Regions from separate parts of the Paenibacillus sp. PDC88 genome, predicted to be linked through region 2. Evidence: predicted binding sites of a transcription regulator. Region 2 holds the regulator's gene; each other region holds the start of a gene.
The links. Region 2 encodes CtsR, which represses protease genes until heat stress. Its sites were predicted from a motif close to ATGGTCAATAAAGGTCAAACA; they were not measured.

Region 1 (2,273 bases), on a different contig from region 2:
GAAAAAGCGGCTGCTAACGCAGAAGTTGAAATTCCACAAGGAATGATTAACAGCGAAGTTCGCAACATGATGCGTGACTTTGACAACCGTCTTCGTCAACAAGGCATGAACCTTGAAATGTTTATGAGCTTCTCTGGTCAAACGGAAGCAGATCTTCAAAACCAAATGAAAGGCGATGCTGAGAAGCGCGTTCGCAACAACCTGGTTCTTGAAGCAATTGGTAAGCAAGAGAACATTGAAGTATCCGATGAGGATGTTAACGAAGAGCTGAATAATATGGCGACTTCCTTCAGACGTACTCCAGAAGAGATTCGTCAAATTCTCGAAAGCAACGGTTCTTTCGACAGCCTTCGTGAAGAAGTTCTGCTTCGTAAAACGATTGACTTCCTTCTTGCAAACAGCGTAGAAGTTGACGCTCCAGCTGAGGAAGCTGCTGTAGAAGCAACTGAAGAATAAGATTACACATCCATCACGTTAGAAATATAACAGATAAGGCACGTAAAGTATTTTACTAAACGTGCCTTATTTCTTCTCATGAATATCCATTTTATAGTTAAATATATTATTAAATGGTAATCAGTGAGATGTCGTGATATTTTAACTGTACCTTCCATATACTTGAGTTATAGGTCTTAGCTCCATAGGATGGAAGTCCGATTTGCACATACATAAAAAAAATGGTTAAATATGATCAAGCTTTCTCTTTAGCAGTTACTTGGCTGAGGAAAGTAGTCATAAATGACATTGAACAGGGAACATGATAAAATTAAGACTGATATTTATTTAACCCTGATTAATGTGGCAGTAAGATTCTATTATGGAGAAGAGGTCGGAACATGAATCTCGTGCCTATGGTTGTTGAACAAACTAATCGCGGTGAACGTTCTTACGATATATATTCAAGACTATTGAAGGATCGTATTATCTTCCTCAGCGGTGCAATAGATGATGATGTGGCCAACAGCGTTATTGCTCAGCTCTTATTCTTGGCTGCAGAGGATCCGGAGAAGGACATCAGCTTATATATCAATTCACCAGGTGGTTCTGTTACTGCAGGGTTGGGTATATATGATACAATGCAATTTATTAAGCCAGACGTTTCAACCATCTGCGTAGGGATGGCTGCCAGCATGGGCTCACTACTGCTCACTGCGGGTGCACCTGGCAAGCGCTTTGCGCTGGAGAACAGTGAAGTTATGATACATCAGCCGCTTGGCGGGATCCAAGGTCAGGCATCCGATATTCAAATTCACGCCGACTGGATTATTAAAACGCGTCAGAAGCTTAATCAGATCTATGTGGAGCGTACGGGTCAACCCCTTGATAAAATCGAGCGTGATACGGACCGCGACTATTTTATGAGCGCGGAAGAAGCTTTAGAATACCGTATCATTGACCAAGTACTCACCAGACCGATTAATTCTTAAAGGGGTGGTTAGATGTTTAAATTTAACGATGAGAAAGGGCAGCTTAAATGTTCTTTCTGTGGTAAATCCCAGGAACAGGTTCGTAAGCTTGTCGCTGGACCAGGGGTATATATTTGTGATGAATGCATCGAGCTGTGTGCAGAGATTGTAGAGGAAGAACTCGGTCATGACGAAGAGATTGATCTGAAGGATATTCCAAAACCGATGCAGATTCGTGATATTTTGGATCAGTATGTTATCGGTCAGGAGCAAGCGAAGAAATCGCTGTCTGTTGCCGTTTATAATCATTACAAGCGCATTAATACACAGAGCAAGATTGACGATGTAGAAATGTCGAAGAGTAACATTCTGCTATTGGGACCAACGGGCTCTGGTAAAACGCTCTTGGCTCAAACTATGGCTAAGATTTTGAACGTTCCATTTGCGATTGCAGACGCTACCTCGCTCACAGAAGCAGGGTACGTAGGTGAAGACGTTGAGAATATTCTGCTCAAGCTCATTCAAGCTGCCGATTATGATGTAGAGAAGGCAGAGCGCGGCATTATTTATATCGATGAGATTGATAAAGTAGCACGTAAGTCGGAGAACCCTTCGATTACACGTGATGTATCCGGTGAAGGCGTACAGCAGGCCCTCCTCAAAATTCTAGAGGGTACGGTTGCTTCCGTTCCACCACAAGGCGGACGTAAGCATCCTCATCAGGAATTCATCCAAATCGATACGACAAATATTTTGTTCATCTGCGGCGGGGCCTTTGACGGACTCGAGCAAATGATCAAACGCCGTATCGGCAAAAAAGTGATTGGTTTCAACTCTTCTGCTGAGCAGAAGGATCTGAAGCCGGGT
Region 2 (2,273 bases):
TATTGCTCTATATCCGTTTGAAGTGAATCACAGCTTGGATCTGGTCATCCAAGTAGAAGATTCTGTCGCATCATGGAATACGGGATATTGGCACCTGACTGTAAGCGAGGATGGACAAGGTAATATAGAACCTCTTTCTTCTGATGATAAGTTAACTGCTGATATATCTGGTGACATTCAATCCATTACAGCGTTATTTATGGGCTACAAGCGGCCACGTGAACTTTATTTAATGGAACGATTAGCAGGTAATCCGCTTCGAGCAACAGAGCTGGATCGAGTGATTCCTGCCGGACGAACACTTTTTATGGACTTCTTCTAAATTTAACTTTGATGCTTCTTAGCCGAAGTATGACACTTGAAGATCGAACTCTCCTGAACAATGCAGGGGAGTTTTTTTCGTAAGACGCATATTTTAGGTCAAAATGAGAAAAATGAAAAAGGAACCCCTCTTGAGAATTCTACATAATGTGGTATAATGAATACAAAGTCAAAGAAAGTCAAAGTCAACAGAGATCAAACAGAGTAATGTATCAGGGGTAGCAGGACTTCTCATGGAGTTTTCTAGATGAATGAGATTCGCAATCCGTCCAAGATGGGTAATTTTAAGGATGGATAGTGACCCCAGTTGGGAAGCCTTTCCCTTAGATACAGATTAGCATTGTAATTTAATGTAATGAATTTAAGTTATTTAAGGGGCTAATATAGTGGGGGATGTAGAATGCGCAATATTTCTGATATTATCGAGCAATATCTGAAAAATATTTTGCAGGATAGCTCTGAGGGCATGATTGAGATCCAAAGAAACGATCTCGCTGATAAGTTCTCTTGTGTACCGTCTCAGATTAATTACGTCATCAGCACAAGGTTTACCCTTGAGAAAGGCTATCTGGTGGAAAGTAAGCGTGGCGGAGGCGGCTATATTCGCATTCAGCGTGTGGAGCTTCCTGCACAGTTTGCTCTAAATGGGCATTTTCATCAGCATATTGGAGATGAGATTAATCAGACGTCAGCAGAAGGGCTTATCTATCAGCTGGAAGAGGCCGGATTCCTCAACCGTAGAGAGGCTGCTTTGGTCAAAGCGGCTATATCGCGAGAAGTACTGCTTATTAAACTTCCCTATCGTGATCAGATTCGCGCTCGAATGCTCAAAGCAATGCTGATCTCGGTCTTGGGCAAATGAATAGGATTGTTCATATGATCAAGAATGTAAGGCAAAGGAGGTAAGCGGTCATGATGTGTCAACAATGTAATGAACGCCCGGCTACGCTCCATTTTACGAAGATTGTAAACGGAGAGAAGACGGAATTCCATATCTGTGAGAACTGTGCGAAGGAAAAAGGTGACCATATCTCAGGCATCTCTAATGGCTTTTCTATTCACGGGCTCTTGTCAGGACTTATGGATTTTGAGTCAGGTAAATATAAAACAGCGGGAGCACCCTCACCGGAGACGCTTCGCTGTGAGCAATGCGGAATGACATTTAGTCAGTTCAGTAAGCTGAATCGATTTGGCTGCAGTTCCTGCTATAATCATTTCTCAAACCGCTTGGATCCGCTGCTGAAGCGGGTGCATGGCAACACTACACATATCGGGAAAGTCCCGGTTCGCGCAGGTGAGAAAATTCATTTGAAACGCAGAGTGGATGAATTGAAGCGTGAAATGCAGGAGAAGATCAATCTGCAGGAATTCGAAGAGGCCGCTAAATTGCGTGACCAGATTCGTGAGCTTGAAAAAGAGATAGCACAGGAGTAAAGTTTGGTAATAGAGTAAGGAGGTGTGCACCATGTCGGATATCCGGTTTACCGAAAAACCACTTAGTGATTGGATGCGGAATACCGCTGCTGACTCAGAGATTGTCATCAGTAGCCGGGTAAGAGTCGCTCGTAATATACAGAGCTTTCCGTTTCCAATGCTGGCAACAGAAGAGCAGTCGAGAGAAGTACGTCGTAACATTATTGATGTTCTTGGATTTGAGGAGGTTCATAGGTTTGGTGAATTCCATGTACTGAATCTGAATGAACTGGATCAATTCGATAAAGAAGTTCTGGTGGAAAAACATTTGATCAGCCCTGATCTTGCGAACGAATCGAGAAACGGAGCTGTCATACTCAGTGAAGATGAATCCATCAGCATTATGGTGAATGAAGAGGATCACCTGCGTATTCAATGTTTATTCCCGGGTTTCCAGGTGCAGGAGGCATGGAAGAGAGCATCAGCAATTGATGATGTGTTCGAAGCCCATATTGATTACTCATTTGATGACCGAAGGG
Region 3 (2,273 bases), on a different contig from region 2:
TTCTCCAGCCTGGCTGATTCTCATTCCCACCGTCTCGATCTCGATGAGTCCTTGCGACTTCAGCAGATCCGTCTCTGCTCTAAGTACACGCTCTGTCATATCCATAGCGTTCGCAAGAGTTCTCCTTCCAATCACTTCCGAAATCATGATCTGGCGTAGAATGGTATACCTCTTCTTCATTACGTCCATGAGATCAGGTAGAAGCTGCTTCTGCACTTCTAATATCGTTCGCATGCTATCCACTTCCGCAAGCTCCTTCATTCCGGTCTCTGAGGTGGACTAAAAATGTCCCGGGTTAACTTTTTAAGTCCCACGTATATTTTAACTAAATCTGACGTGTGATGCAAGGGGTCCAAAAGTATATTTTACAAAGCCTTTTCCCTTTATTCGCTTGTGTAAAATATCACAATTCAAAAGCCATACATTCATTCTCTCAGCCTTCATTTATTCCCTTCATCCATAGGTTGTACATATATGGCTCACATCAAACTCGATCAAGAGACTCTCTTGCAAATTTTTTTACATTCGGATATAATCAATATTGCTGTCACGGACAGTTACAATATGCGCCCGTGGTCCAACGGATATGACGTAGGCCTCCGGAGCCTGAGATCGAGGTTCGATTCCTCGCGGGCGCGCCATTATTATTAATGGTTCCATATACAATTAACCGATGAAACCGAGCAGGTTTCTTTTTTTATCAAAATAGTTTGACTTTCTTTGACTTTTTGTTTGAAATTGTTTATGATGTGGTTAATACGGAAACAGTGAGTATATGTAGATGTAGTTCCTGTTCTCGTGTCTCGTGAACTTAAACTCTAAATTTTTTTGAGGAGGTTTTTCGCATGAGTTATATTCCTATGGTCGTAGAACAAAGCAATCGCGGTGAACGCGCTTATGACATTTATTCCAGACTGCTGAAAGATCGCATTATTTTCCTTGGCAGTGATGTCAACGATGTCGTCGCTAATTCCATCATTGCTCAAATGCTGTTCCTAGCTGCGGAAGATCCAGAGAAAGACATTCATTTATACATTAACAGCCCAGGCGGTTCCATCACTGCGGGTATGGCGATATATGATACGATGCAATTTATTAAGCCCGATGTCTCCACAATCTGTATGGGTATGGCTGCTTCAATGGGTGCCTTCCTGCTTAACGCAGGTGCGAAGGGCAAGCGCTTTGCTCTCCCTAACAGTGAAGTCATGATCCATCAGCCGCTTGGTGGAGCACAAGGTCAAGCCTCTGATATAGAAATTCGCGCACGCCGTATTCTCAAAATGCGTGATAAGCTGAACCACATTCTGGCTGAACGTACAGGACAGCCGCTGGAGCGCATTGAGCGTGACACAGACCGCGATAACTTCATGTCCGCTGAAGAAGCGAAGGCATACGGTTTGGTTGACCAAGTTCTGGAGTCTTCCACAGCTGCTCAAGGCCTGTAAAACACAACAAAAATCCTCGATCCTGAACTTCAGGACCGAGGATTTTTTATTTTTCTAGATCCCATGGAGTAAAAAATCTCACTTCAGCTCATATCGAACCGTCAGCTGTGTAGACAGCTTGATCTCTCCGCTCTCAATTGCTGTATTGGCGCTGTCTTGACTCGAAGCAGCAGACTGCAGTTCCATGGATTCCTTGTAATAAGCTACCGGTTCATCAATACTTCCCTGGCTGACACTAAGAACGATACCCAGCTGACGCTGTGCGGCATTTGCGATCGCTCCCGCTTTAAGCTTCGCATTCGCCATCGCCTTGTCTATCACTTGTGTTTCAAACGCTTCTGTATCTTCGATGGAGAACACAACATTATCGATCTGGTTAGCCCCTGCATTGGTCGCAGCATCCAGCAGCTCACCGACTTTCTCTAGGTTACGATAAGACACTTTAAGTGTGTGATAAGCGGTGTAGCCTTTAATTTTCTGTCCGTCTTTCTCGCTGTAAGTATAATTGGGCTGTACGTAGAATTGATTCGTCTGAATATCCTTGCTGTCCACTTTCCAGGTATTCTTCAAGAGTGTAGTGATCTTTTGAATTTTGGCTGCATTCGCTTTTTGTGCCGCAGCGGCAGTATCCGCTTCCGATGATGCACCAATAGACAGATAAGCGATATCCGGTTTAACCGCGATTTCACCTTTTCCTGTAACCGATACGAAGTTCTGTGTTGCTGCTGCCTCCTGTGCCAGCGCTGTTCCGCCTGCAGACCAGCTCCATCCTCCAACCAGTAGTGCGCCAGCAAGGGCTGCGGCAGCAAAAGGTTTCATCCATTTCTT

Region 1: a site for CtsR is predicted at 678-698, ahead of clpP (ATP-dependent Clp endopeptidase proteolytic subunit ClpP). Genes of this name have one in related genera too.
Region 3: a site for CtsR is predicted at 708-728, ahead of clpP (ATP-dependent Clp endopeptidase proteolytic subunit ClpP). Genes of this name have one in related genera too.

Annotation. Positions count from the first base shown of each region.
Region 1 is NZ_FNNT01000008.1:191,194-193,466, forward strand. It holds gene tig (trigger factor) at 1-456, shown strand, start outside; gene clpP (ATP-dependent Clp endopeptidase proteolytic subunit ClpP) at 837-1,427, shown strand; gene clpX (ATP-dependent protease ATP-binding subunit ClpX) at 1,440-2,273, shown strand, end outside.
Region 2 is NZ_FNNT01000015.1:1,149-3,421, forward strand. It holds gene eis (GNAT family N-acetyltransferase) at 1-322, shown strand, start outside; gene BLW49_RS26100 (CtsR family transcriptional regulator) at 722-1,183, shown strand; gene BLW49_RS26105 (protein-arginine kinase activator protein McsA) at 1,234-1,755, shown strand; gene BLW49_RS26110 (protein-arginine kinase McsB) at 1,787-2,273, shown strand, end outside.
Region 3 is NZ_FNNT01000016.1:24,290-26,562, reverse strand. It holds gene BLW49_RS26660 (sugar-binding transcriptional regulator) at 1-234, opposite strand, end outside; tRNA gene BLW49_RS26655 (tRNA-Arg) at 567-641, shown strand; gene clpP (ATP-dependent Clp endopeptidase proteolytic subunit ClpP) at 846-1,445, shown strand; gene BLW49_RS26645 (SIMPL domain-containing protein) at 1,524-2,273, opposite strand, start outside.